Regions from separate parts of the Rhizobium sp. 007 genome, predicted to be linked through region 2. Evidence: riboswitches for the same ligand, from Rfam matches in the RefSeq annotation. Region 2 holds a riboswitch; each other region holds the start of a gene.

Region 1 (10,393 bases), 140 kb from region 2:
AGTGCTTCGCTCTCCGTCTTGTCAAAGATCGCCGCCGCCTGCTTTGCGTTCATCTGCGGCTGCAGGAAGTCGTTCCGGTAGCGGATGAAATCCTTCAGATCCTTGCCCTCGTCGTCGGTGGCAACCGGGCTCGCGTAGATTTCCGGAACGAGCACGATGCCGGCATATTTGTCGGAGTCGTCGACGAGGATGACGCGCTGCCTCGATCCGATCGGGAAGGCCTTCTTGAAATCATCAATCGTGATGCTGACCTTCGCCGTTTTCACGTCCGAGCGCATCAGCTTGTCGACCGTCAGATTGCGGATCCAGCCGACATCATGGGCGCTGCGGATGCTTTCGCCACGAAGATGAAAACGCCATGTCGCGAAGGAGTAGCCGAACGTGTTGCGCACGACGAGCGACGAGGTGATGACGGCCGCAAGTACCAGCGCGGTGATCGGAAAGTCCCCGGTTATCTCGAGCGCCAGGAACGTCATCGTCAGCGGCCCTCCGATGACCGCAACGGCGAGCGAACTCATGCCGACCACGGCATAGATCACGGGCGTCAGCGTCGCATGGGCGAAATAGGGGGCAGCATAGGCGAAAAGCTTGCCGAGCAGAGCGCCCATGAAGAGTGAGGCGAAGAAGAGGCCGCCCCTGAAGCCGGAACCGATGGAGATCGCCGATGCGAAGGATTTCAGCAGGAGAAGACCGACCAGGACCGGGATGGCAACATCACGGCCAAGGTTCAGATGCAGCGCGCCATGGCCCGCCGAAAGCACCTGCGGCGTAATCATCGCCAGAAGGCCGACGACGATGCCGCCGAGCGCCGGGCGAAGCGGCGTCGGAACCGAACTCTTGCGCGCCAGCTCCTCGATGAAGGCTACGCCCTGCATGATCAGGATGCCGACGCCGGCGCTGAAGGCGCCAAGCAACAGGGCAGGGATATAATCAGCCGGAACCACCGTGCCGAACTCCCCGACATCGATCATGAAATCGCTTCCCGCCAGCAGGCGCGCGACGAGCGTCGAGACGAGCGCGGAAACGACGACCGGCGTCAGCGACACGATCGTGTAGGTGCCGATGATGAGCTCGAATGCATAGAAGGCGCCTGTCAGTGGTGCGTTGAAGGCCGCGGCGATCGCACCGGCGGCGCCGCAGCCGACAAGGACGCGCAGATCTGCACGGCGGAGCTGCAGCTTCAGTCCGAGCTTGGAGGCGATACCCGCCGCGAGCTGGACATAGCCCGCCTCGAGGCCGACGGAGGCGCCGAAGCCGTTCGAAACCAGATTCTGCACGGCGACGATGATGCTATCCGTCAGCGACAGCCGTCCGCCATGCAAAGCGTTCGCTTCGATGGGATCGACCATGGGCTTCTTGCGGGTTCTCGCGAGGATGAAAAACAGAAGGCCGAGCAGCATCCCGCCGCAGACCGGCGCCATCAGAAGCAGGAATTTGTCGTTTGTCTGCGATGAACTCAGCCGTTCGATGTCGCTGATGCCGAAGATCAAGCGATGCAGCTCGCGCGAGAGGAGGCTCATGCCGGTGACAGCCAGGCCCGACGTCACGCCGACGGCGATCCCGGCGAAGACCATGCCCATTTCACTGCGGCGGGCAAGCGCACGAAGCCGCCCGGCGTCGAGCAGGCGGTAGAGCCGGTAGAGGCGCGGGAAATTCAATTTCGTGAGCATATGCAAAGAACTAGGTGGCGGCCAACAGCGTCAAGGGCGAGAGGGGCGCTTGCTCCCGAAATGTGGCGAAAGCCCGGCGCGAAAGGCACCGCGAATTGGAAGCTGTTCGCCGCCGGTTTCATTTGGGTGCCCGCAATTGACTTCGGAAGGCGGCTTGCCTAACGATGAATTACTTACGGATGGTTCCGGGACGGCAGATGCCGTTCCGGATGAAAAGGGAATGTGAAGGGACGGACCCAAGCCGGGCGTCTTCATCACAGCCGACCCCGCGACTGTAGAGCGGTCAGGGTCTTCCGTCCGGCGTTCAGGCCATTTCACGGCTCCTTTCGCATGTTGCGGATCAGGTGAAGTGGCTGGGGCGCCGGAAAAGCCACTGGAAATGCATTGTGATCAGCCGGGGCAGGACGCCTCTATTTCTACGAATCGTCCGCCTTTTCACGAGAATGCAGCCGGGAAGGCGAGGAAGATCCACTGGCGCGATCAGGGGCGACCTTAGATGGTCGCCCCGGTCGGCCGACACCCGCGAGCCAGGAGACCTGCCATGCGTGCCGGGCGAAGAGCCCATTCTGGGCATTGTTCCCCGCTGCCAGCACGGAGGTTGTCATGGCTGAACGATGGAATTCCATGCCGCATTTTGTGGCGTCTTTGCGGGACACCGCACTTTCGACTTCCCGCATTCCTGTCCTCGGGTTTAACCCGAGGATTGTCACAAGAAACCCGCCACGGCGCGTCCGCGCCGTAAATGAAACAGCCATCTCGAGGGTGTCTTCCGCGCCCAAGGACTTGGGGGCACTGGATTCCTGTGACAAGCACAGGAATGAGGGTTGGCTGCGCCATACCTCGGCAGAGCCGTTTCTTACGCCGCAGGCCTCCAGATGACTCATCCCACATGCGGCACCGCCTTCGTCCTCGGCGGCGCGCGTTCCGGCAAATCCCGTTTTGCTGAGCAGCTGATTGCCGATAGCGGGCTTGAGCGCCACTACGTTGCGACGGGCCGGGCCTGGGACGAGGAGATGCGTCAGCGGATCGAGAGCCACAAAACCGATCGCGGCCCACTCTGGACGACGCAGGAGGAGCCGCTGGAGCTCGTCCCCCGTCTTTCCATTATCGACCGCGAGGACCGGGCGATCCTCGTCGATTGTCTGACGCTCTGGGTCACCAATCTGATCATGGAGGAGCGCGACATGGCAGCGGAATTCGCAGCACTTGCCGCTTGGTTGCCGAAGGCAAGAGCGCGGCTCGTCATCGTTTCCAATGAAGTCGGCCTCGGCATCGTGCCGGAAAACCGCATGGCCCGGGATTTCCGCGACCATGCCGGACGGCTGCACCAGATGATAGCGGCGGAAGCCGCGGAAGTGTATTTCATCGCGGCCGGTTTGCCGCTGAAAATGAAGGGTTGAACCTATGAGCCAGCAGAAGATCCCCGCAACCGTCATCACCGGATTCCTCGGCGCCGGCAAGACGACGATGATCCGCAACCTGCTTTCCAACACTGGCGGCAAGAAGATCGCGCTGATCATCAACGAGTTCGGCGATCTCGGCGTCGATGGCGATGTATTGAAGGGCTGCGGCGCGGAAAACTGCACTGAGGACGATATCATCGAATTGACCAACGGCTGCATCTGCTGCACCGTTGCCGACGATTTCATTCCGACGATGACGAAGCTTCTCGAGCGCGCCCAGCGTCCGGATCACATCGTCATCGAAACCTCCGGCCTTGCCCTGCCGCAGCCGCTCGTTGCCGCCTTCAACTGGCCGGATATCCGCAGCGAAGTGACCGTCGATGGCGTCATCACCGTCGTCGACAGCGCGGCCGTCGCGGCCGGCCGTTTTGCCGACGATCACGATGCGGTGGATGCGCGCCGCGCAGACGACGCCTCGCTCGATCATGAAAGCCCGATCGAAGAACTCTTCGAGGACCAACTGACCTGCGCCGACCTCATCGTGCTCAACAAGACCGATCTCCTTGACGGCGAAGGGCTCAGCCGCGTGCGCCACGAAGTGGCCTCCCGCATCGCCCGCAAGCCGGCGATGATCGAGGCGAGGAACGGCGAGGTTCCGACAAGCGTGCTGCTCGGCCTCGGCATCGGTACTGAAGAGGACATCGGCAACCGCAAGTCTCATCACGAGCTGGAGCATGAGGACGGCACGCCGCACGATCACGACGAGTTCGACAGCTTCGTGGTCGACCTTGGCCCGATCGACGATCCGGCAGGCTTCACCGAGAAGCTGAAAGGCGTGATTGCCGAGCACGATGTTCTGCGCCTGAAGGGCTTTGCCGATGTCGCGGGCAAGCAGATGCGGTTGCAGGTCCAGGCCGTCGGCAGCCGTATCGACCAGTATTTCGACCGCGCTTGGGCGCCGGGCGAAGCGCGCGGCACACGGCTTGTGGTGATCGGATTGCACGAGATGGATCAGAATACCGTCCGCAAGGCCATCCAGGCACTCGTCTAAGGCTCGGCCATGCATCTGCTTCTTGCCCAGAGAGGAACGATCAGCGACGGCGACGAGGCGATCGACCTCGGCCAATCGCCCGCCGATATCCTGTTTTTGTCTGCGGCGGATACGGAGCTTGCGGCGATCGCCGCGGCTCACGCGCAAGGCGGAAGGCCTTTCACGCTCCGGCTCGCCAGCCTGATGAGCCTCAAGCACCCAATGTCCGTCGATGCCTATGTCGAGCGCACGGCGAGGTGCGCAAAGCTGATCATCGTCCGGGCGCTTGGGGGCGCGAGCTACTTCCACTACGCGCTGGAGGCGCTGCATGCCTGCGCGGCGCGGCATGGTGCGATGATTGCGGTGCTGCCTGGGGATTCGAAGCCGGATGCCGGATTGACGCCATTTTCGAACGTGCCGCTCAACGATCTCAACGCGCTCTGGGCTTATCTGATCGAAGGCGGCGACGGGAATTCGCGAAGCTTTCTCGATTACGCGACGGCGATGCTCTCCGGCGATGAGAAGCCGGGCGCGGCTGCGCCGCTGATGAAGGCGGGTATCTGGTGGCCGGGTCGAGGTGTGATTGGGGTTGAGGAGTGGAAAGTTGTTTCCGCGTGCGGTATCCCAAACTCGAAGGAAGAGGCCGGATTCAAACCCACCGTCGCCATCAGCTTCTACCGCGCGCTCGTGCAAAGCGGCGAAACGGCCCCCGTCGAAGCGCTCATCGAAGCGCTGGCGGCGGAAGGCCTGCGCCCTCTGCCGATCTTCGCCTATAGCCTCAAGGATCCGCTGTCGACCGGCATTCTCGAGCGCATCTTTGCAGAAGCGCCGCCCGAGGTGGTGATCAACACCACCGGCTTTGCCGTGTCTGCGCCCGGCGCCGATCGCGCGCCGAGCGTGCTTGAAACAAACGGCGCCGTCGTTCTCCAGGCGATTTTCTCCGCCACATCCAAGGAGGCGTGGGCCTCGTCATCGCAAGGCCTTTCCGCCCGCGATCTCGGCATGAACGTCGCGCTACCGGAGGTCGATGGCCGCGTGCTGGCGCGGGCCGTTTCGTTCAAGTCTGCCGCCCGTTACGACGCGGCCGTCGAGGCCAATATCGTCGCCAGCGAGCCGGATACCGATCGCATGCGTTATACGGCGAAACTCGCCGCCAACTGGGCGCGCCTCCGAAACAGGCAGCTTGCGGGGCGGCGCATCGCGCTGGTGCTTGCAAACTACCCAAACCGTGACGGACGCCTCGGCAACGGCGTCGGCCTCGATACGCCAGCCAGCACGATCGAGGTGCTGAAGGCGATGCGGGATGCGGGTTACGCTGTTTCCGGTTTCCCGGCTGATGGCGATGCGCTGATGCGGCACCTCGCCGAGGGGCCGACCAATTCCGGACACGATGGCAAGGTGATCCGCGAGACGCTTTGCTTGAATGGGTACAAAGCGTTCTTCGCATCTCTTCCGAAAAAGATTCAAGACGAGATTGCCGCCCGCTGGGGGGACCCGGCGTCCGATCCCTATTTCAAAGACGGCAGTTTCGCCCTGCCTTTCACCCGCTTCGGAAATCTCCTCATCGGCATCCAGCCTGCACGCGGCTACAACATCGATCCGAAGGAAAGCTACCATTCACCGGACCTCGTGCCGCCGCATGGCTATCTCGCCTTCTATGCCTTCCTCCGCGAGGAATTCGGCGCCGATGCCGTGATCCATATGGGCAAGCACGGCAATCTGGAATGGCTGCCGGGCAAGGCGCTGGCGCTGTCTCCGGAATGTTATCCGGAAGCGATCCTCGGCCCGCTGCCACATCTCTATCCCTTCATCATCAACGACCCGGGCGAAGGCACGCAGGCCAAGCGGCGCTCGAGTGCCGTGATCATCGATCACCTCACGCCGCCGTTGACGCGGGCCGAGAGCTATGGCCCGTTGAAGGACCTGGAAGCGCTGGTCGACGAGTATTACGAGGCCTCCGGCGGCGACCCGCGGCGCATTCGGCTGCTCGCCAAGCAGATCCTTGATCTCGTCGCCGATATTGGTCTCGACCGGGATGCGGGGATCGCCAAAGGCGAGAGCGGGGACGAGGCGCTCAAGAAGCTCGACGCCTATCTTTGCGATCTGAAGGAAATGCAGATTCGCGATGGCCTGCATGTGTTCGGTGTTGCGCCGCAGGGCCGGTTACTGACTGATCTCACGGTGGCACTGGCCCGCGTTCCGCGCAGTTTGGGCGAGCGGGGCGATGCCAGCCTGCACCGGGCGATTGCGGCAGATGCGTTTTTTGGGTTCCCTCTTTTCCTGCGCGGGGAGACGATGTCCGCCAGGACAGATGAGGGGGTAAGCGACAAAAGGAGCGAACGAGCAGGCGCCAGCCAGGCCGAACATTCCGCCCCCTGCGTCTCGTCCGACCCTTCGGGCCACCTTCTCTCCGTTGGGGGACAGTCGCTAGCCTTCGACCCCCTCGATTGCGATATGTCGGCGCCCTGGCTCGGTCCGCGGCCCTCGCTGTTGGTAGAGACCTGCAATACCCCCTGGCGCACCAACGGCGACACCGTCGAGCGCATCGAATTGCTTGCCGCAGAACTGGTCGCCGGTGAAATTCCATGCCCGCCAGACTGGCCGGCAACCCAATCGGTTCTCACCGAGATCGAAACCCGCCTGAAGCCTTCCATCCTCGCCTGCGGCAAGGCTGAAATCGCGGGCCTTCTTCGCGGTCTCGACGGCCGCTTCGTCGCTCCCGGTCCTTCCGGCGCGCCGACGCGCGGGCGGCCGGACGTGCTTCCGACAGGGCGGAATTTCTACTCAGTCGATAGCCGCGCCGTTCCGACGCCTGCAGCCTTCGAACTTGGCAAAAAATCCGCCGAATTGCTCGTCCGGCGCTACGTTCAAGACCATGGCGACTGGCCGGTCTCGTTCGGGCTGACGGCCTGGGGCACATCGAACATGCGCACCGGCGGCGACGATATCGCGCAAGCGCTGGCGCTGATCGGCGTCAAGCCGGTCTGGGACATGACCTCGCGGCGCGTCACCGGCTACGAGATCATTCCGCCTGCGCTGCTCCGGCGCCCGCGGGTCGACGTGACGCTGCGCATCTCCGGCTTCTTCCGGGATGCCTTTCCCGAACAGATCGCGCTATTTGACAGGGCAATCCGCGCTGTAGGTGCTCTGGATGAAGATGCCGCCGACAACCCGATCGCCGCCCGCATGCGCGGCGAAGCCGCGCGCCTTGCCGCAGCCGGCCTCGATGAGGCATCCGCACAGAAACGCGCCGGCTACCGCATCTTCGGCTCCAAACCTGGTGCTTATGGTGCGGGCCTGCAGGCTTTGATCGACGAAAAGGGCTGGGAGCGGCGGGCCGATCTGGCGGAATCCTATCTTGTCTGGGGCAGCTATGCTTACGGCGCGGCGGAGGAAGGCAGGGCCGAACGCGGCGTCTTCGAGGAGCGCCTGCGCTCCATCCAGGCCGTGGTGCAGAACCAGGACAACCGCGAGCATGACCTGCTCGACAGCGATGATTACTACCAATTCGAAGGCGGCATGGCGGCCGCGGCCGAACAACTGGGTGGAGTACGTCCCGCGATCTACCACAACGATCACTCGCGGCCCGAAAAGCCGGTGATCCGCTCGCTGGAGGAGGAGATCGGTCGCGTCGTGCGCGGGCGTGCGGTCAATCCGAAATGGATCGATGGCGTCATGCGCCATGGCTACAAGGGCGCCTTCGAGATCGCCGCGACGGTCGATTACCTCTTCGCTTTTGCAGCGACGACGGGTGCCGTCGGCAACCACCATTTCGAGGCCGTCTACCAGGCCTTCGTCGCCGATCCGAAAGTCCGCGATTTCATGGCGGAGAAGAACCCGGCGGCGCTTGCGGACATGAAGGAGCGGCTGCTCGAAGCGATCGAGCGCAGGCTCTGGACGCCGCGCAGCAATTCGGCGCGCTTCGATCTCGCACCGTCACGTCACACAGAAACGGCATAAGGTTTAGAGGGAAGAACAATGAGCGAAGAAGCAGTGGAAAGCGGCGAGAAGGACGATGCACGTCACGCCGAAAAGATGGCCAAGAAGAAGGCCGCGCGCGACAAGATCATGGCCACGAAGACCGACGAGAAAGGCCTGATCATCGTCCATACCGGAAAAGGCAAGGGCAAGTCGTCGGCCGCCTTCGGGATGATCTTCCGACATATCGCCCACCGCAAACCGTCTGCCGTCGTGCAGTTCATCAAGGGCGCGATGTGGACCGGCGAGCGCGACCTGATCGAGAAGCATTTCTCCGACGTTTGTCAGTTTCATACGATGGGCGAAGGCTTCACCTGGGAGACGCAGGACCGCGCGCGCGATGTTGCAGCGGCGAGGGCTGCGTGGGAGAAGGCGAAGGAACTGATCCGCGACGAGCGCAATTCCATGGTGCTGCTCGACGAGATCAATATTGCGCTCCGCTATGACTATCTCGACGTCAACGAGGTGGCCGCATTTCTCAAGGCCGAGAAACCCTATATGACTCACGTCGTGCTGACCGGCCGGAACGCCAAGGACGAGCTGATCGAGATCGCCGATCTGGTCACGGAAATGGAGCTGATCAAGCATCCGTTCCGCTCCGGTATCAAGGGACAGCCCGGCGTGGAGTTCTGATGGCGGATCAATTTCCCGGCAGGTAATCGGAGGCCATTGCCAGGCTCCAGAGGCGGAGAGGGTTCGTCGGGTCGGACAGAAGCTTGATCGTGAACGCGATGCAAACCGTCACGAGCAGTGGTTTGATGAGCTTGGCGCCGGTGCGCATCGCAAGCCGTGAGCCGACCTGTGCGCCGAGGAACTGGCAGACACCCATCATCAGCCCGACCGTCCAGAGCGTTGCTCCGAAGGAGGCGAAGACGATGAGCGCGCCGATATTCGAGCCAAGGTTCAGAAGCTTGGTATGCGCCGTCGCCTTCAGCATGCCGAAACCTGCAAGCGTCACGAAGGAAAGCATGAAGAAGGAACCCGTGCCCGGGCCGAAAACTCCGTCGTAAAAGCCGATCAGCGGCACGAAGGTCATGCCGAAGACGAAAGGCGTGATGCGGCGGTGGGTATCGAGGTCGTTGAGGTTTGGCTTGAAGGCGAAATAGAGCGCGATCGCGATAAGCAGCACCGGCATGATGGCGCGCAGGACATCGCCGGGCACGATCGTCGCAAGGGCCGCACCGAGCGCACCGCCCATAGCCGCCATCATGGCCATCGGCAGTTGTTCTCGAAGGTTCACATGGCCCTTGCGCGCATAGGCGATCGTCGCGGACGCTGCTCCGAAAACGGATTGTACCTTGTTCGTGCCGAGCGTCTGGAGCGGCGGAATCCCTGCGATCAGCATCGCCGGGACGGTAATGAGCCCGCCGCCGCCGGCGATGGCATCGACAAAGCCGGCAAAAAAGCCGGCAAGGCAGAGGAGAAGAAGAAGATGGGGTGCGATATCGGACACGGCGGAACTCGAAGGCAGGACTGAAGTCCGCGCCATGTTGCATTTCCGGCTTCCGGCTGCAATGGCTGGAAGGACACGCATGCATTTCAAAATAGGGCCGATGACAGGGATCACGTTCGATATTTCACGCCGCCATGTCCTCGGCCTCGGTTGCGAGCGCGGCACGCCGCCCGACGAAGTCATGGCGCTTGCGGCCGAGGTTTTGTGGCTGGGCGGTCTGGCGCCCGGTGAACTCGCCGCGATCGCGTCGATCGACGGCCGGGCCGGGGAGCCTGCTATTATCGAGGCCGCCAGGCATTTCGGCGTGCCGATGCTGTTTTTCAGTGCCGCACGCCTTGAGGAAGAGACGCCGCGCCTTAAGAATCCATCCGACATCGTCTTTGCCCGGGTCGGCTGCCACGGCGTTGCCGAGTCGGCTGCGCTTGCCGCTTGCGGCCGCAACGCAGAGCTTGCGGTGCCCAAGATCAAATCTGCGCACGCAACTGCGGCGATCGCCCGCATGCGGTTGCAGAAAGAATAACGGGCGCTATGGTGTCGCCACTTCGCGAGGCGTTTTCCGGCACGCGGCGAACAGCATAAAAGGAAATCTCATGCACAAGGTCATTTATGACACGGACCCGGGCGTCGATGACGCCATGGCGCTCCTCTTCCTGCATCGTCACCCCGACGTCGATCTGATCGGCATCACGACCGTTTTCGGCAATGCCTCGATCGAAGCGACGACGCGCAACGCGCTGTTTTTGAAGCGCGAATGGAATATTTCAGCCCCCGTCGCCAAGGGTACGGGTACGACGATCGATCCGTCGCGCAAGGAGATCGACTGGCCGACCTTCGTGCATGGCGACAATGGCCTCGGCAA
Region 2 (10,393 bases):
CGCCTCGGCTTCCAGATCATGCTCGGCTGCATGGTGGGCACATCGCTCGCAATGGCGCCCGCCGTGCTCTTGGCGCAGGACGCGGAATTCGTCGATCTCGACGGTGCGCTGCTTCTTGCCCGCGACCGGGAATGCGGCCTGCGCTACACCGCTTCCCTTGTCTGGCCGCCCGAGGCCAGCCTTTGGGGCTGAAGGTAGTAGGCGACGAAGACCAGAGACATTCCCAGCACCGCGACGAGTGCCATGACGTAGAAGCTTGCGAGGCCGAGCCAGGCATAGATGTAGCCGGAGGCGAGCGTCATCAGCCCCATGAACATGCCGTTATAGAAGAAATAGGCGCCCTGGGCCGACGATTCCTGCGTCTCCTGTACCGTTGCCACGATCCGCCTCTGCACGCCGGTATGCACGAAGGCGAAGCTGCAGGAATGGAAACACTGCAGCACGAAAAAGCCAACGAAGCCCCAGTGCATCGGAAACAGGATCCAGCGGCAGATGCAGACCGCGCAGCCGATGCGGATGAGCGTCCAGGCGTTGAAGCGGCGGTTCAAATGCTTCGAGACGAAGAACACCATGACTTCGGAAGCGACGCCCGCACTCCAGAGAATACCGACCTCCGTTCCCGAAAAACCGAGGTGATGCCAGTAAATCGAGGCGAAGGCATAAAGAAGCGCGTGGCTGGACTGCTGGATCGCCACGCCCCAAAGCAGCACCAGCAGGTGCGGCTGCCGCAGCGAACTGCCGGTGGCAGCCGGTATGTCGACCGGCGTGCCGCGCCGGCGCGTCGGCCCGATGCGCGGACAGTAGATCGCCATCAGTATCGTCGTGACGAAACCGAAAATCATCACCGGCAGCACCATCGAGCCACCCGAATAGCCGATCATCTCGCCGCCGATCAGGGTCGATGCGATGAAGGCGATCGAGCCCCAGACGCGCATCGATCCGTAGTCGAGTCCCCATCGGCGAACGCCGGAAATGACGATCGATTCGACGACCGGCAGATAGGGCGCAAAGGTCGCCCCCTGCATGCTGAAAACGATCAGGACCGGCCAGAAACTTGTCGTCCAGCAGAGCGCGACCGCCGTCAGCAGCGACAGTCCGCCGGACCACAACAACACGTCGGCGCGCTCCTTCATTCGGTCGGCGTACATGGCGATGATCGGCGCAACGAGGACGCGCACCACCATCGGCACCGCCAGGATGATGCCGATTTCATGATCGGAGAATTCGTGGAACGCGAGCCAGACGGGAAAGAAGGGAAGAACGACACCGTTGACAGTCAGCGGAGCGCAATAGGACAGGGCGCTGAGCAGCCGGAAGCGCGGCGGCGCCCCCTCGCCTGTCGGGGCATTCTGGGCGGGAATCATCGGTGGACCTGCAGGAAACTAGACCTTGCCTAGCACATCAACCCAAGGGCGACTATGGCCAGAAATAGCCTTTCTGAAACGTTTCAAGAAAAAGCTTGTCCCCTTCGCTCACAATCCATCGTAACTAAAAGTCGCTAACGTTTGGGGCCCGCGCAGAGTGTCGTGGATTTTGAGCCAAGCGTCATGCGGCCGTTACCGTTAGGTGGTTCGGTCGCCCTTCCAAGAAAAAGAAGGGGATATACCTGTGTGCCCATATAAGATTCGCCGCCTCGACCGGAATGATGCGTCCTCTTTTAGGGAAATTCGCCTGGAGGCTCTCGCGAACCATCCAGAGGCATTTGGCGCGTCATGGGTAGAAGAGCAGAGTCAATCGGGGGCCCAATTCGCTGACAGGCTCGAGAACGGTCTTGTCATCGGAGGGCTCTTCGATGACGGAATGCTTGCCGGAACGATCGGTGTGTCGAAATCCAAAGGCATCAAGACGCAACATATTGGATCGATCTGGGGAATGTACGTCCGCCAAACGGCACGGGGCACAGGACTCTCACGCTTACTGCTGAGTGCTGCCATCGACGAAGTTGGCACGATTTTACGCTCGCTCCGGCTCAGCGTCGTGTCGTCCAACGTTCCGGCCATCCGGCTTTACAAATCCGTAGGCTTTGAAGAATGGGCCGTCGAAATCGAAGCTCTAAAGGTGGGCGAGACTTATTATGATGAAATTCTCATGCGGCTGGAACTAGGCCCGCGATAGTCGACGCCACGAGCCAGCTCGCTGCATCGCACTCGGCACCGTCCTATATCGCTTCAGTATTCACAACAGAAATTCAGGCGGCCTGCGGCTCGAGTTCGCTGTCGCGGTGCTCGATCGCCAGCGGGATGGCTTGAGCGTCGGCTAACGTGCTCCAGGTGATGAGCTCGAACGTGCCGTCCTCATGCTCGGCGATCGCCGTACAGCTCTCCACCCAGTCGCCGGTGTTGATATAGCGCACGCCGTCCATGTCCTCGATCACGGCATGGTGGATGTGGCCGCAGATGACGCCGTCGGCGCCATGCTTTCGGGCTTCGTCGGCCACGACGCGCTGGAACTCGCCGATGAAATTGACGGCATGCTTCACCTGCAGCTTGGCCCAGGCGGAGAAAGACCAATAGGGCATGCCCATGCGGCGGCGGATCGCGGCCAGCACGACGTTGATCTTGATCGCCGTGTCATAGGCCCAGTCCCCGAGATAGGCGAGCAGGCGGGCATTGCGGACGACGACGTCGAACTCGTCTCCATGCAGGATCAGGTATTTCTTGCCGTCCGCGCCGTCATGCATCATGCGCTCGGCGACTTCGATACCGCCGAAATGCATGCCGGGGAAGTCGCGCAGGAATTCGTCGTGATTGCCCGGGATATAGACGACCCGCGTGCCCTTGCGGGCCTTGCGCAGCAGCTTCTGCACGACGTCGTTGCAGACCTGCGGCCAGTACCAGCTGCGCTTCAGTCGCCAGCCGTCGACGATGTCGCCGACGAGGAATATCGTATCGGCGTCGTGGTAGCGGAGAAAATCGAGGAGGAAGTCCGCCTTCGCCGCCTTCGAGCCGAGATGCACATCGGAAATGAACAGAGTACGGAAGTGTCGAGTATCCATATTGTCTTTCACAAGCATCTTGCCTGCGTCCTATCGTTCATCTCGCCTTCCAAAATCAGACTCGTGTTTCAGGAAGATGACAGATGCGCGAATTGGCGCATCGCAGCGCTCACGAGTTTTCCGCCCGGATGCGAATTTCTGACTGTCCCTTCCAGCCGATTGATGTATGGAGAAGTCTTCAAAAGATGTGAGTGCGGCAGCGGAGACGGCAATGGATCATCAGGAAAAATCCAAGACGGAGAAGAACGAGACAGGCGGAAACCTCGACGAACAGGCGCTTTTCTTCCATCGTTATCCCCGTCCCGGCAAACTTGAAATCCAGGCGATCAAGCCGCTCGGCAACCAGCGCGACCTGGCACTCGCCTATTCGCCCGGCGTCGCAGCACCTTGCCTTGCGATCCGTGACAATCCGGAGACGGCCGCCGATTATACCTCGCGCGCCAATCTCGTCGCCGTCATCTCCAACGGCACAGCGGTTCTCGGCCTCGGCAACATCGGCCCGCTCGCCTCCAAGCCCGTCATGGAAGGCAAGGCCGTTCTCTTCAAGAAGTTTGCAGGCATCGACGTCTTCGACGTCGAAATCGAGGCCCCCACCGTCGACCAGATGGTCTCCACCATCGCCTCGCTCGAGCCGACGTTCGGCGGCATCAATCTCGAGGACATCAAGGCGCCGGAATGCTTCGAGGTCGAGCGCCAGCTTCGCGGGAAGATGAAGATCCCGGTCTTCCATGACGACCAGCACGGCACGGCCATCATCGTCGCCGCCGCGATCCTTAACGGACTGGAACTTGCCGGCAAGAAGATCGAGGATGTGAAGATCGTCGCCTCCGGCGCGGGTGCCGCAGCACTCGCCTGCCTCAACCTCCTGGTGACGCTCGGCGCGAAGCGCGAAAACATCTGGGTCCACGATATCGAAGGCCTCGTCTATGAAGGCCGCACCGAACTGATGGACGAATGGAAGGCTGTCTATGCACAGAAAAGTAAGATGCGTACGCTCGCCGACAATATCGGCGGCGCCGATGTTTTCCTTGGCCTTTCGGCTGCCGGTGTCCTGAAGCCCGACCTCCTGTCACAGATGGCGGACAAGCCGCTCATCATGGCTCTCGCCAATCCGACCCCTGAAATCATGCCAGACCTCGCGCGGGCCGCCCGCCCGGACGCAATGATCTGCACCGGCCGCTCGGACTTCCCGAACCAGGTGAACAACGTCCTCTGCTTCCCCTATATCTTCCGCGGCGCGCTCGATTGCGGCGCCACCGCCATCAACGAAGAAATGAAGATGGCGGCCGTCAAGGCCATCGCGGGGCTTGCCCGCGAGGAAGTGTCGGACGTCGCGGCCCGCGCCTATTCCGGCGAGACGCCTGTCTTCGGTCCGAATTACCTCATTCCTTCGCCCTTCGATCCGCGTCTCATCCTGCGCATCGCCCCGGCTGTCGCCAAGGCCGCCGCCGAGACGGGCGTCGCGTCGCGGCCGATTGCCGATTTCGACGCCTATCTCGATCAGTTGAACCGCTTCGTTTGGCGTTCGGGCTTCGTCATGAAGCCGATCTTTACCAGCGCCAAGCTTTCTGAGAAGAAACGCGTCATCTTCGCGGAGGGAGAAGACGAGCGCGTCCTGCGCGCGGCTCAGGTTCTGCTGGAGGAAAAGACCGGCGAGCCGATTCTGATCGGCCGCCCCTCGGTCATCGAGGCTCGCCTCAAGCGGTTCGGCATCCGCATTCGCCCGAACATCGATTTCGCCGTGGTGAATCCCGAAGACGACCCGCGCTACCGCGACTATGTCGAAGACTACTTCGCCCTCGTCGGCCGCGCCGGCATCAATCCGGAAGCCGCCCGCACGATCGTGCGCACCAACAACACGGTTATCGGCGCCTTGTCGGTGAAGCGCGGCGAGGCGGATGCCCTCATCTGCGGCGTGGAAGGCCGCTTCGACCGCCACCTGAAAGACGTCGGCCAAATCATCGGCAAGCGGCCAGGTGCCTGCACCTTCGCCGGTCTCAGCCTATTGATCACCCAGAAAGGGCCGGTCTTCTTCGCCGATACCTTCGTGAACTACAATCCGACACATGAGGAAATCGCCGAGATCGCCGTTCTCGCGGCCCAGGAGGTTCGCCGCTTCGGCATTACGCCGAAGGCCGCGCTGATCTGCCATTCGAATTTCGGCTCCCGAAACTCCGAGAGCGCACGCAAGATGCGCGATGCCCTGCAGCTCGTGCGCGAACAAGCACCCGATCTGGAGGTCGATGGTGAAATGCAAGCCGGTTCTGCACTGTCGGAAGCGCTGCGCAAGCGCGCCATGCCGGATAGTTCGCTTGCCGGCGAAGCCAACCTATTGCTTTTCCCGAACCTCGATGCCGCCAACATCTCGCTCGGCCTCGTCCGCACCATGATGGATGCGCTCCATGTCGGCCCGATTCTGCTGGGGACCGCACAGCCTGCGCATATCCTGTCGACTTCGGTCACCTCGCGCGGCGTGGTCAACATGGCCGCGCTTGCCGTCGTCGAGGCTTCTCAGCCGGCGTAAGTTGTCGCAAAATGCGAAAATGCGTTACAATTGCGTCGCCAGCTTGTTAACGGAAGCAGGTTAGAAAGCCGGGATGCGGCGAATGTCACGCCGTGCTCTGGCCTGACCTTGCTGCGGGATGATGCCGTGAAACGCCGAAACCTGACCCTTGCGATCCTGCTTGCCTTGGCCGCGCCTGCTGCCGCGCAGACGCATGCGATCTGCGACGACCTGCGCGGCCGCATCGCCGATCTGCCCCATGTCATCGGCAACGGCCCCGAAGTCCGCCAATATGCGAGCGCGATCGCCGAGCAGAATCTCGAGCTTCGTAAAGTCCGCAACGACCTTCGCGGCTACGGCTGCTCGATGGACAGCATGGTCGTGATCGGCGGCGAGAATGCGGATTATTGCAGCGAGCTGCAGCAGTCCGAGGCGCGCATGGTCGACAACATTCGATACCTGCAGGAGCGGCGCAACGAACTGCGCAATCAGGGCGGCGCCGATTATCGCGCGCGCCGCGAGCTGATGGCGGCGCTCGAAGACAACGGCTGCAACGACGAGCTCGACTATGCGCCGGATCCGCAGGCCTATGCGCCGGCACCAAGTCCCGAAGAACAGGCGATGCGGAGCGATACCTTCATTCCGCTTGGAGAAGGCGAACACGGCGACATGCAATATGGCGTGCCGCGCGGCGAGCTCATGTCGCATGTCAGCACCATGTGCGTGCGCACCTGCGACGGCGGCTTCTTCCCGATCACCACGAATGCAACATCGATCGATTTCAACCGCGACGCAGCGACGTGTTCGAAAATGTGCCCCGGTATCGAGACGGAGCTTTTCTATCAAGACATCTCGAATACCGAAGCCGCAAACATGATCTCGGCCTCGACCGGTGCGCCCTACAGCGCCATGCAGAATGCCTTTGCCTACAAGAACCGCGCGCCCGGCCAAAAGTCCTCCTGTTTCTGCAATCTCTCTGCCTACTACGAGAACATGCGCAAGAATCAGGCGATCAGCGAACCGCCGAGGAAAGGCTCGATCACCAGTATCAAGACGAAGCCGCCATCGGGCGCCGCATCCACGCCTGCCCCGCAGCCGCAGGTGCCGGACCGCCCTTATGACCCGGCGAACAGCAAAGTCCGCCAGGTCGGTCCGCAGTTTCTCGCCGGCGATCAGGGCGCGATCGATCTCAAGAACCCCGCAACGCCCGGACCGCAGCCGCAGCAGAACTGACGCGGCGCTACTGGCTTCCCCATCGGTCGGAGAAGACCAGTTCTTCCAGCGGCAAGCGCTGTCGCCAGCCTTTCACGGCCAGTTCCGGCGCGGTGTAAAGCTGATCGACATAACCGAGGCAAAGCCAGGCGACGATCTCGATCCGCTCCGGAATGCCGAGCAGTTCCCGAATATCCGCATCGTGGAAGATGCTGACCCAGCCGACCCCGACGCCTTCGGCCCGGGCCGCAAGCCACAGGTTCTGCACGGCGCAGACGGTCGAATAGACATCCGTACGCGGATTGTGGGTGCGGCCGATGACCACCGGCCCTGCCCTGTCCGGATCGCAGGTGACGCAGATGCTGAGCGGTGCCTTGCGGATGCCTTCGAGCTTCAGGCTTCTGTACATATCCCGCCGCTCCTCTTCAAACATCTCGGCCGCTTCCTTGTTGGCGCGCGAAAACGCCTGCCACGCGGCCTGGCGCACCTTCGGATCGCGGATCACGATGAAATTCCAGGGCTGCATGAAACCGACCGACGGCGCGGCATGCGCTGCCCCAAGCAGCCGCGACACCAGATCGTCGGGCAGAGGATCGGGCAGAAACTGGTCGCGCACGTCGCGGCGCGTTTCGATGGCTCTATAGACCGAGGCCCGGTCGTGTTCGGAGAACTCGCCGGCCGGCACCAGCGCGCGGGCGAAAGGATCAAGTTGCATCGTTAAATCCCCAACAATGCTTGAGCACCCGCACCGCAGCGCGGGAAGCGTCAAAACCTCGCCGCCGTCCGCGCGGTTCGGTCTATCTTGCCAGGCCGGTCTTCTGACTTGGCGTCACCCGCTTTCTGCGGCCTTCCCGGCAGATGCCAGTGGCCATTGTTGCAGCAAGCGTCAGCCTCACAGCGTTGGGCACGTTCCGGTCCTTCACCGGATTCCCGATTCTCCTGCTGGATGCAGGCACCTGACGGCAGTCTCTATCTCCTGAGTCGGCGCCTCGTTCAAGTCTCCGGGAAGTAACGCACATAGGCAAATTCGTCACCATCCGGTGACCAGCAGGGTACATTGATCGTGCCCTGCCCACCGAAGAGCTCGAACAGCGTAGTCAGGTTGTCGCCGTCTATGTCCATCAGCCGCAGCCGCACATCAAGGTCGCGCGGATGATCGAAGACCTCCGGATCGTAAGAAAGGATCAGCACCTTGTCGTTCTTCGGTGAAGGATGCGCAAACCAGTTGCCGTAATTGTCGTGCGTCACCTGCTCCAGGCCGGTTCGATCCGGATGGATGCGCCAGATCTGCATGAGACCGGTGCGGCTGGAGTTGAAGTAGATCCATTTCCCGTCGGCCGAATAATCCGGCCCGTCGTTTCGCCCCTCGCCATGCGTCAGCCGCTTTTCGGGGCCACCATCGACGGAAATCGTATAAATGTCGAAGACGTCGTCGCGAATGCCGCAATAGGCGAGCTCCTTCCCGTTCGGCGACCAGCCGTGCCAATAGGAGGGCAGATTGTCGGTAATCAGCCGCGGCGTCCCGCCAGCCGCCGGCAGAATATAGATCGCCGACTTGCCGAATTCCGTCTTGTCCGAAATGACGATTTGTGTCCCGTCCGGCGAAATGCCGTGATCGTTATTGCACTGCGTCGCAAAATCCGTATCGACCTGCTGGAGGCCGCCGGAGCCGTCCGGCCGCAGCCGGTAAAGCAACCCGTCGCCATTCAACAGCATATAGGCGCCATCGGGCGAAAAATTCGGCGCCTCGATCAGCTTTTCCGTCTGGACGACAATCCGGCTTTCCCCGGTGCGGATATTATAGATCTCGACCGAACTGCGCATGCATCCTCCAGGATTTTGGGTTACCGGTCGCGGAACCGGTTGGTGATCGGGTAGCGGCGATCGCGCCCAAAGTTCTTCTTGGTGATCTTCACGCCCGGAGCCGACTGCCGGCGCTTGTATTCGGCGAGATAGAGCAGATGCTCGACGCGGTGGACGGTCGCCACATCATGCCCACGCGCGAGGATCTCCTCGACCGCCATCTCCTTCTCGATGAGGCATTCGAGGATGTCGTCGAGCACCGGATAAGGCGGTAGCGAATCCTGGTCCGTCTGGTCCGGGCGAAGCTCGGCGGACGGCGCCTTGTCGATGATGTTCTGCGGGATCACCTCGCCGGACGGCCCCAGCGCGTCCGGCGGCACATGACCATTGCGCCAGCGCGACAGCGCATAGACCTGCATTTTGTAGAGGTCTTTGATCGGATTGAAGCCGCCGTTCATGTCGCCGTAGAGCGTCGCATATCCAACCGACATTTCCGACTTGTTGCCGGTCGTGACCACCATGGAACCGAACTTGTTGGAAATCGCCATCAGGATCGTGCCGCGCGCCCGGCTCTGCAAGTTCTCCTCGGTAATGCCGCTATCGGTTCCTTCGAACAGCGGCGAGAGCGCTGAGGTGAAGCCCTTCACCGGCTCCTCGATCGGCACGATGTCGTAGCGGCATCCGAGCGCCTTGGCGCAGTCGGCCGCATCCTTCAGCGAATCGGTTGACGTGTAGCGATATGGCAGCATCACCGTTCGGACGCGCTCCTCGCCGAGCGCATCGACGGCGATCGCCGCGCAGATCGCCGAGTCGATGCCGCCGGAGAGGCCGAGGACGACATTCTTGAAGCCGTTCTTATTCACATAATCGCGGAAACCGACCAGGCAGGCGCGATAGTCGGCCTCGTCGGGCTCGGGAATACGTGACATCGGGCCTTCGCTACAGCGCCAGCCGTTTTCGCCGCGCTTCCAGGTCGTCACCGCCAGCGCGGTTTCGAACTGGCTCATCTGGAAGGCCAGCGATTTGTCGCCATTGAAGGCGAAGCTCGCACCGTCGAAGACGAGTTCGTCCTGCCCGCCGAGCTGATTGGCGAAGATTAGCGGCAGGCCGGTTTCGATCACCTGCTTGAGCGCCACCTGATGGCGCACGTCGACCTTGCCGCGATAATAGGGTGAACCGTTCGGCACCAGCAGGATTTCGGCGCCACTTTCGGCGAGTGTCTCGCAGACGCCGAGATCGTTCCAGATCTCTTCGCAGATCGGCACGCCGATCCGCACGCCGCGGAAATTCACCGGCCCCGGCATCGATCCTTCGGAAAAGACGCGCTTCTCGTCGAACTCGCCGTAGTTCGGCAGGTCGATCTTGTCACGCAGCACCAGGATCTGGCCGCCGTCGAGAACTGCAACCGAGTTATGCCGCCCCGTCTTTCCCTGCCGCGGGAAGCCGACGATGACGCCGGGGCCGCCGTCTGCGGTATCGGCCGCGAGGTCCTCGACCGCCTTCAGGCAGGCCCTCAGAAAGGCCGGTTTCAGCACGAGGTCTTCCGGCGGATAACCGGAAATGAAAAGCTCCGTCAGAAGCAGCAGATCCGCGCCTTGGCGGGCCGCATCGGCGCGTGCCTCACGAGCTTTGGCGAGGTTTCCGGCGACATCGCCGACTGTCGGGTTCAACTGGGCAACGGCAATCTGGAGCGTATTCAAAGGAGCGTTTTCCTGTGTCATGTCATCCATTTAGCGCGGGCCGCCCGCCGCTTCAATTGCCCGCGCCATGAAAAGCCGCGGGGTCTGCCGGGCGAAAAACTCAAACCATAGGGAAAAGCCGGGAAACCGAAAGGTTCATCTAGCGTTCATGACAGGCATGTGACACTTCGGTGAAGATTT
Region 3 (9,219 bases), on a different replicon from region 2:
ACGCTGCCCGCGGCCGGCCGAGCCAAGGCGCATGCTGCAGGACCTCCAAACCATTCCAGGCATCGAGGGCGACAATCGCCTGCAGCACGCGTGGAGAACTGTCGAGCTCGCGCAGGACGGCTCGCCATTCGCCGAGCCGTTCGTCCTCGTCCCAATCCAGATCATAAGCGAATGGATCCTTTTCGCGGCCGCCGGCGCGGCTGGGCGCACTAGCCTGTGTGAGCGCCGCCTCGGAGCGAGCGAGCACCGCGTCGATCGCCGCCAGCTCTGTGGCGAGCGGATCAGAAGCATCGCTCCGCTCCCCTCCTCCGTTCACTGCCTCATCAGCGGGTATCGGCTCGCCATCGGCCACGGCAGCACCTTCGACGGTAATTGTTTCGCTGGCACCGCCGTCGGCGACGATGTGACCCTGGCCGCGCAGGTTTCGCAGTCCCTCGGGACTGAAGCGCCCAACCATGCGGCTGGGCCGCAATCCGCCGGCGGGTTTTCAGAACGTCGCGGGCGATGGTCAGTTCATGGGTCGGCGTGCGGATGTCATGACTGGCATCATGCAGCACCAGGTCTTCCAGATGAACCAGCTCGCCGTCGATCCAAAGCGAGGCGCAGGCGTCGGCGAAATGCGAGCGTTCGACAAAACCCTGCCCGACTGGCGAGCGGGCGATGCGCTCGTCGAGCCGAGCCAACGCGCGGCCGGCGTCGGACATAGGTCGCAGCAGGCTTGTGGGGGGCAGCTCGAGCGCTACATCGCCTTCGGCCCCGACGGCCTGGACATGTTTCTGGAACTCCGCTAGAGAATGTAATGTTATTACATATCAGAAAAGGGATTTCCTATGATACCCAGATTGACGATGGCCGGAGCGTTTGCAGCAAGCCTCTTGGTGAATCCGGCCTCCGCTCAAGAGGAAAAGCAGACATGGCGCCTGTTCATCGCCGACCACACGGCTCCCATGGTTCGTTCATTCGACGTCAAGACCGGTGAGCAGATCGGCGAGTTTGGGCTAAAGGGTTATGCGGCGCTGGCCGCCAGTCATTCCGGCCAGACTGTTTTTGCCGTTCAATCAGAAGCTAATACCGTCCAGGTGATCAAAACCGGCGTGACGCTTTCCGACCATGGCGAGCATCGCGATCTGGAAACATCCGCACCTTTGCTGCTGCAAGCCACACTCGACGGGAAACGGCCGGTCCACGCCGTCATGCATGGCGACGACGTGGTATTGTTTTACGATCGGGAAGGCAAAGCCAAGCTCGTTTCCGAAGAAGGTCTTCTGGAAGGCGCAGCATCCGAAAAGCTCATAGACGCGACGGCACCTCACCATGGTGTCGCCGTGCCCATGGGGCGGAATATGCTGGTCTCGGTTCCCGATACCAAGGCGGAAACCAAACCGGATGAACTGCCGCCACGTCTGGGTTTACGTGTTCTAAGCGCAAACGGAAGACAGGTCGGCGACGTCACGCCCTGCACGGCGCTGCACGGAGAAGCCTTCTCGGCAAAGCTCGTTGCCTTCGGCTGCGAGGAAGGTGTCCTGATTGCCCGTCCTGGCAAGGAGCAGACCGTGCAACTTAAAATGCTGGAATATGGCGACAAGCTGCCGAAGGGAAAAGTGACGACCTTGCTCGGCAGTAAGGTGATGCAATTTTTCCTGGGCAACTACGGCGAGGACAAGATTGCCCTGATCGACCCAGACGGCACCGAACCGTATCGCTTGGTCGACCTGCCGACCCGCCGTATCGATTTCGCGCTCGATCCTACTCGGGTCAAGAATGCCTATGTACTGACCGAAGACGGGCAACTGCATCTTATCGACATTCTAAGCGGTCAGATCATGACGTCGGCAAGCGTCACCGAGCCTTACAGCAAGGATGGTCACTGGCGCGATCCGCGCCCCCGGCTCGCAGTTGCAGGCGATCAGATTGCCATCACCGATCCTCGCCATAGCGTTGTGCGGATGATCGATATTGAGACCATGAAAGAGGTTCGAACCCTTCCAGTTGAGGGACTGCCTTTCGGCATCGTCGCCGTCGGGGGATCAGGCGCCGTCCATTGATCGCTCTTGTCTCCACGGCTTGACGTGACTGTTGCGCTCGGCATAACTGAGCGCGACGGTTCCCCGAAGTAGACTCCGAGGGGATTAATAGGGAACACGGTGCGGACGACCCAAAAGGGACCAAGACCGTGGCTGCCCCCGCAACTGTAAGCGGATTGCCGATCATCCTCGTGGCGCCAAGCGCCATGCCACTGTGAGCTCGTTCTCACGGGAAGGCAGATGGTCCGGTGTATATCCGCGAGCCAGGAGACCTGCCGTCAAAGAGAGATCCAATTGAACGGGCGGGGTTGCCCGGAACAGGAGACGAGATGATTTCTTTTGCCGCCCCTAATCGGCGCAGACCCCTTCCGCGTGAGACGGAACGGATCGCTCTTTTCAATAAACCATAGTCGCTGCAGGTAAGCCCGTCGTGCCGGACGGCTCGCCCGCCCGTATGGCGGCGGCCACCTTGCGCGTTTCCCATCAACATCGGAGCGATCAGGCCGCCGTGCCGACGCATCCTCAATTCCCTATGAGTGTTTCCATGTCATCCGATCCAAAACTTCGGCGGTTCATTCTGCGCCTTGCCTTCGCGGTATTGGCAACCTCAGCGATTTCTGCACCTGCTTTTGCCGCTTCGACCACCTACCCCCTGACAATTGCCAATTGCGGCCGATCCATCACCTTCGATAGAGTGCCGGACAAGGTGGTATCGATCGGCCAGGCGATGACCGAAATCCTGCTGTCGCTCGGCCTTGCGGATCGCATCACGGGCACGGCTGTCTGGTTCAGCCCAGTGCTCAAACAATTCGACGCGGAAGACAGCAAAATCAAGCGGCTCGCCGACAATGATCCGAGCTTCGAGGCGGTGGTCGGAACCGGCCCCGACCTGGTTGCTGCCGAGTTCGAGTGGCATGTCGGCCCGAACGGCTCGGTTGGAACCTACGATCAGTTTTCGAAGCTTGGCATCAACACCTATGTCGCGCCGGCCGATTGCGCCGCCAAGGATAATACGACGGGTGGTGATGGTGTCCGCAAGGAAATGCTGAAGACCGAGGTCATCTATCAGGAGATCGCCGAACTTGCCGCGATCTTTAACGTTCAGGACCGCGGCGAGGCATTAGTCGCAAGGCTGAAGGAACGTGAGGATAAGGCGATTGCATCCGTTGCCGGGGCAAGGGTAAGGGATATCCCGGTCGTATTCTGGTTCTCCAGCAAGGAAGTCGACGGGGAAGCCTTCATGGCCGGCCGCAACGGCGCGCCCGCCTATATCATGCAGGCCCTTGGGGCAAAGAACGTGATTGCCACGAACGAGGAATGGCCGTTGGTCGGCTGGGAAACGGTCGCCGGCCTCAATCCCGCAATCATCGTCATCGCCGGGATGGATCGTCGCCGCTACGTTGCCGACGATCCGGCCATCAAGCTTACGTTTCTGAACACCGATCCTGTGGCAAGCAGGATCAGCGCTGTGGAAAAGAAGCAGGTGGTCGTCATGGACTCGCAGGCAATGAGCCCATCGATCCGCCTTGTCGACGGCATCGAGAGGCTTGCAGCAGCCATACGGCAGTTTGGACTGGCGAAGTGAGCAAAGACGCCGGGCAACGTAACGGATGGGGCGGCTTTGCCGCCTTATCCCTGCTTTCAATGGCTGCACTGACATTGGCGATAGGCCTCGCCGTGTCGATCGGCGAAATCGTCATACCGCTGCGGACGATTGCGCAAGCTATTGCCAACCGAATGTTCGGCGCCTCCTTCGCAATCAAGCCGATCCATGAGGGTATCATCTGGGACTATCGACTGAGCCGCGCCCTGGTCTCTGCAAGTTCCGGCGCGGCTCTTGCGATGACGGGCGCCATGCTGCAGGCCCTGCTTCGCAATCCGCTTGCCGAACCTTATGTGCTTGGCATTTCGGCGGGCGCCTCGACCGGCACGGTCGCCATCATGATCCTCGGCATCGGGTCCGGCGTGCTGACGCTTTCCACCGGTGCTTTTTTCGGTGCGGTGGCAGCCTTCGGTCTCGTCTCCCTTTTGGCCGCAGGCGCAGGCGGCGGCGCCGATCGGATCATCCTGGCAGGCGTTGCTGGTTCGCAGCTCTTCAATGCGTTGACGTCCTACATCGTCACGACCTCGGCCAATGCCGAGCAGGCAAGGGGTATCATGTTTTGGTTGCTCGGGAGCCTCAGCGGCGTGCGCTGGACGGATGTTTTGCTCGTCACCCCCATTGCCGGCGGCGGCTTTGTCATCTGCATGCTTCACGCACGTGTGCTGGATGCCTTTGCCTTCGGTACGGACTCTGCCGCAGCGCTCGGCGTACCGGTACGGCGCGTGCGTCTTACCCTTCTTGGACTGACGGCGGTGATGACCGCTGCCGTCGTCAGCATCGTCGGTTCGATCGGCTTCGTTGGTCTTGTCATTCCGCACGCGGCGCGCTTTCTGGTCGGTCCGGCTCACGAGCGGTTACTGCCGGCAACAGCGTTGATCGGGGCGATCTTCATGGTACTTGCCGATATCGTCTCGCGCACGATCATCCCGCAGCAGGTGCTTCCAATTGGCGTGGTCACGGCACTTTTCGGCGCGCCTGTCTTCGCCCTCATCCTCTACAAGGCAAGGAGGCCGGTATGAGCATATCGATGCGCAACGTCGCCTGGTGCGCCGGCGGCACAATGATCGTCGATGGCGTCAGCCTTGATGTTGCGCCCGGCAAGACGCTTGGTCTGCTCGGACCCAATGGCTCTGGCAAGTCGAGCCTGCTGCGTCTCATCTGCCGGCTGCGGCAGGTTGAGAGCGGCGTCATCAGACTGGGCGAGAGCGATATCAGCACGCTGGCGCGTCGCGAGATTGCCCAGCGTATCGCACTGGTCGAACAGCAAGCGACAACCGATGCGGACCTTTCGGTGAAGGATGTTGTCCGCCTCGGGCGAACACCGCATCGAGGCGCGCTCTCCCCCTGGGATAGGACGGACGAAGACGCCGTCAATGCGGCACTGGAACAGGTCGGCATGACGGCCAAGGCTTTACAGCTGTGGCGCACGCTGTCAGGTGGCGAGCGTCAGCGCACGCACATCGCTCGCGCCCTTGCGCAGACGCCGACCGAACTGCTGCTTGATGAACCAACCAATCATCTCGACATCCAGCATCAGTTGGAGCTGCTGGATCTCGTCACGACGCTTCCGGTCACCAGCGTTATCGCATTGCATGATCTCAATCTGGCGGCAATGTTCTGCGATAGCCTGGCCGTCCTGCATAGCGGCCGCGTGGTTGCTGCCGGGCCGCCCGAAGCGGTTCTGACCGAAGAGCTCGTTCGGGATGTATTCGGGGTTCGGGCTCATATCGAGAAGTCGGCGGTTCACGGCAGGCATTTCATCCAATATCTCACCCGTTAAGGACGGCCCTCGTCTGGAGCGATGTCCGCTTCCAGGCTGGCGCCGACCTGTCCATCCCGCCGGTTTTGCCGCAAGGATGCTTCGATGTCGCATCTTGCCGATCTCCGGCGCTAGACGACATGCTTTCCTTGACCATAAGGCCCCGTTTAGGTACCATAGCAGCATGATTTCCGGGAGATCAGATCAAGTTTAGTCGATCTCTAACAGTTTGTTATCACAGACTATTCAACATCTAACGGAAACAATCACGACATTTCGTTCGGTCACTGCGGCCCCTGTTTCAGGCCTTGCGATGCCTTGATTTCTCGGGCTTGAACGAGTGACGCGCCTCCTGCGGCTTCTCCACCCCTGCCGGACTTCCGAATTTCGATCCTATCGCAACTCCATCAGTTGCCTCAGGCCGTTTAGGGTCGCACCGTCGGCTCCGTTGATCGCTCCTGCCGCATCAAGGAGGCGGGTACACTTTGCCTATTGCAGATCCGAGGAAGCAGCATGGTTGGATCTGAAGTACTGATTGCAGCGTCTGGCCGATCAGCGCGTCGGCGGGCATTATGTCCTACGAGGCTTTGATCGTTCCGACCGGGCCGTAACCCGCACCGTTGGGCGTGCCGGCAAACGAGGAAGAGCCGAAGTAACGTGGATGCGGCGTCGGCCGACGAAGGTTGCGGGGCTGTCGTTTTGGGGCCGGTCAAGTGTGAGTTTACTGCAGTCAACTCAATGATGGGCGTCATGATGTTCCCGTGTCCTTGCAAGCGCCATCAACATCGATCCGATCGCAAACTCGCCGCGTTGGGCGCGCCGCGTGAGGTCGCGCAAATAACCGCCGGCTGAATTTATCGTCCCCGACCGTTCGAAAATGCAGGCCAGCACGGCTGAGGCAGCTTGCGGACCCATGACACGGCAAGCGTCCCTGTATGCTGAGGGACTGATATGAAGCATTGAACTGACGATAGCTCCTGCCGCAATGAGGTCCTGCCAAGTTCTGATAGTTCCGGCAGGACCATAGCTACGCACTTCCGGGCATGCCTGCAGGACGAGGGAGAGCGGAAATATCGTCGATACGGTGTTGGTTCTTGCCTGTGGTTGAGGGAGCTCAGCGTCGCTGTCGTTTGCCGGATCGATCATTGGCGAGTTTACTGCAGTCAACTCAGGGGCTCCAGATTCAACATCGGCTTCAGAATCAAGATTAGATTCGGATTCTGTTATCTGTATGTGCCGCTCATTTTGTGAGTCATTGGCGCTCAGATTGTCCGTTTTAATTTGTATTTCCAGTCGCTTGACGATTTCATCGCGCAATGTGTCGAGGAGATCCAAGGTGGATGCAACCGCATGGGCACCAGCTGCGCGCGGCAATTGGTTCAGGATATCGTGAAAGCGTGTGTTGACCGCTTGCCAGTCTCCGGGAAGCTCTTCACTGATCGCTGCGTGGACAAGCTTTGAGATGTCGCGGCGGGTGAGCGTGAGACGTTCCTTGAGCGTTTGGATGTAGAGGCGGTCGGCAGAGACTTTCGCGGCCAGGAGTTCGATTTCGCAGGCGCGCGCAAGCAAAGGGGCGAGTGAGAAGCCAAAAGCTTCGTGGATCCCGCCATTGCGGTTCTTGCGAGCGTAGCGCTTTCCGTTGGGGCTGTCCTTGCGGATCACGAGGCCGGCAGCGACGAGGACGGCCATATGCCGCCGGATCGTTTGCTCGGCCATGCCATGGCAGCGAAGTGAGAGCTGGGTGTTGGAGGGAAAGACGACAAGACTGTCATCTGCAGCAAGCTCGCCTTTCGGGTAGAAGCTCAAAAGCGCGTTCAATACCGTGAGCGCTCTGTCGGATATATCGAGCAGAGGCTTGGCTTCACAAAGCGCACGATAGATTTTCCATTTATCGATTGAGGCGCCTGGCTCAATTTTTTGGCTGGTGACCTGACTTGCGAGCATGCCAAGTGTCATCGGCCGCCGCCCAAAAGGCGTCGTCACACTTCCGCTTTCCATTTTCTTCGCCTTCTTCAAGGCAAAAGATATCAGCTCACCGAAAATAGGTGCCGGAGACTCTTGACTATGTTGTGCGGAAATGTGATTCTCTGGGTGTCTAGATCAGAGAGGGCTTCCGCTACGGCAACGTTCGGGGGCCTTTTCTTTTGCTAATGATCTCCGTTCTTTCCTGTCGTCCTGCTATCCTCGAACGCCTCGTAGAGCCGATCGAGATTATCCGCGATATAGGTGCCGAAGGCCGACGCCTTCCCTGCCCTCAGCGCGATGGTGAATTGCTTCCCGTCATCCTTGATCTTCGCCTTGACGGAGCCGTCCCTGCGCTGCCACTGGGTCACGGCCGAAGACGGCGTTGCGGTCTGGACGGCTGATGCCGGCTTCTTGCTGAGGAATGCGCCAAGCATGTCGAACCGGGCATCCGGCTCGGCAGCTTCAAAGGCTGGCGTTTCGATAAACAGCATCGCCCGCTCGGCAGCGTTGTCTTCTTCGAATTTCGCCGAAAGGTCATGCCAACGGTCGCGGCCGGTTGCGCGTGCTGCGCCAATTGCCGAAAGAATCTCGGCCGGAATGCGCCGGGTGACCGACAGCATCTTGGAGATGGTCGTCTTGTCAGCGTTGAGCGCTGCCATGATCGTCTCCCGATCGAAGCCGAGCTTGTCGAGTTTGTCGGCAAACATCGTCCGTTCGATGAAGGAGAGATCCGCGCGTGCGGAGTTTTCCTGTCCCTGGGCAATTACATGATCACGATCGGCAAGCTTCTTGACGACGGCGCGAACCGGCCGCCCAAGTTCCTTGGCAGCGCGCGCGCGGCGATGGCCGAAGGCGATCTGGAACTTTCCATCCTTTTCCGGATGCGGGCGGACAAGAATGGGTGAATCCTGCCCTCGCAGGCGGATGGCTTCCACCAATTCCTGTAACTGCTCATCATTGTGCCCGAGACGGTCGCTGACGAAGGAATCTTCGATGAGTGCCGTGTCGAGATCAATCACGGTTTCGCCATGGGCGAGCCTTTCTTTGATTTCGCGCGCAGCGTCAGCCCTTGCAGCAAGGGCATCGATACTGCGGGTAACGGCACCGAGCGCGCCAATTCCCTTGAAGTTCATCTGCTGCTTATCGGGGTCGTTTACGGGCTCGCTGTTTACGGCAGTAAACTTCTTGGAATCGTCCATCAGGCCCGAGAGGATATTCTTACGTGCCATTCTTTCTCCTCCTGGCGGTTGAACGGTTGGTTGCTGTCAAGCGGTGCGCCGTCATCTGCGCCCCCATGCCTTATGGATGAGCTCGGCGATTTCGCCATTTACGGCGCTCATGGCCTCCATGGCGCGGTCATAGGTCGCGCGGGTAAACTGATTGCGCTCCACCTCGTAGAGGGTCTGGTTTGTCATGGCAGCATCCGAAATCGCCACGCTTCGCAGCATGGGATTTGTGAGCACGTGATTGCGGAACATTGAGCGCATGAAGGCGACCATCTGCGTCTGTGGCCCATCCTGCGGGTCGTAGCGCGTCACGAGATAACGCAACCAGTCGAGATTCATGTTGCCGCCGGCGCCTTTCAGCGTGTTCAGCACCTCGCCCAGCATCTGCAGGAACTGGCACATGGACATCACGTCGAGCATTTGCGGATGAACGGTGATGAGCACGGCGGTTGCGCTGCAGATGGCGCTCATCGTCAGGAAGCCGAGCTGGGGAGGGCAGTCGATGACGACGACATCATAGTCGTCGGCGACGGAAGACAGCGCCTCGTCAAGGCGGGCAAAGAAGATGCGGCCGTAGTCGCTCGCTTTGCCCTGGGCAAGCACGCGCGGCGTATCATGCTCGAATTCCATCAATTCGAGATT

Evidence for each region. Region 2 has a riboswitch for cobalamin ahead of bluB (5,6-dimethylbenzimidazole synthase). Riboswitches for the same ligand answer to the same signal wherever they lie in the genome.
Region 1: another riboswitch for cobalamin. It lies ahead of cobU (bifunctional adenosylcobinamide kinase/adenosylcobinamide-phosphate guanylyltransferase); the one in region 2 lies ahead of bluB (5,6-dimethylbenzimidazole synthase).
Region 3: another riboswitch for cobalamin. It lies ahead of ISN39_RS36500 (ABC transporter substrate-binding protein); the one in region 2 lies ahead of bluB (5,6-dimethylbenzimidazole synthase).

Annotation. Positions count from the first base shown of each region.
Region 1 is NZ_CP064187.1:1,929,287-1,939,679, reverse strand. Features, by position in the region: gene ISN39_RS09805 (chloride channel protein) at 1-1,670, opposite strand, end outside; cobalamin riboswitch at 1,834-2,229, shown strand; gene cobU (bifunctional adenosylcobinamide kinase/adenosylcobinamide-phosphate guanylyltransferase) at 2,546-3,070, shown strand; gene cobW (cobalamin biosynthesis protein CobW) at 3,075-4,124, shown strand; gene cobN (cobaltochelatase subunit CobN) at 4,134-8,063, shown strand; gene cobO (cob(I)yrinic acid a,c-diamide adenosyltransferase) at 8,082-8,714, shown strand; gene ISN39_RS09780 (TSUP family transporter) at 8,722-9,534, opposite strand; gene ISN39_RS09775 (cobalamin biosynthesis protein) at 9,635-10,054, shown strand; gene ISN39_RS09770 (nucleoside hydrolase) at 10,125-10,393, shown strand, end outside.
Region 2 is NZ_CP064187.1:1,792,720-1,803,112, forward strand. Features, by position in the region: gene dgcA (N-acetyl-D-Glu racemase DgcA) at 1-192, shown strand, start outside; gene ISN39_RS09075 (MFS transporter) at 144-1,364, opposite strand; gene ISN39_RS09080 (GNAT family N-acetyltransferase) at 1,609-2,115, shown strand; gene ISN39_RS09085 (UDP-2,3-diacylglucosamine diphosphatase) at 2,189-2,995, opposite strand; gene ISN39_RS09090 (NADP-dependent malic enzyme) at 3,207-5,519, shown strand; gene ISN39_RS09095 (DUF2865 domain-containing protein) at 5,646-6,731, shown strand; gene bluB (5,6-dimethylbenzimidazole synthase) at 6,739-7,425, opposite strand; cobalamin riboswitch at 7,501-7,685, opposite strand; gene ISN39_RS09105 (PD40 domain-containing protein) at 7,704-8,534, opposite strand; gene ISN39_RS09110 (NAD+ synthase) at 8,555-10,234, opposite strand.
Region 3 is NZ_CP064188.1:852-10,070, reverse strand. Features, by position in the region: partial or broken gene ISN39_RS21025 (RHE_PE00001 family protein) at 1-704, opposite strand, end outside; gene ISN39_RS21020 (metallochaperone AztD) at 849-2,045, shown strand; cobalamin riboswitch at 2,085-2,319, shown strand; gene ISN39_RS36500 (ABC transporter substrate-binding protein) at 2,569-3,609, shown strand; gene ISN39_RS21015 (iron ABC transporter permease) at 3,669-4,646, shown strand; gene ISN39_RS21010 (ABC transporter ATP-binding protein) at 4,643-5,407, shown strand; gene repC (plasmid replication protein RepC) at 6,122-7,384, opposite strand; gene repB (plasmid partitioning protein RepB) at 7,534-8,580, opposite strand; gene repA (plasmid partitioning protein RepA) at 8,632-9,219, opposite strand, start outside.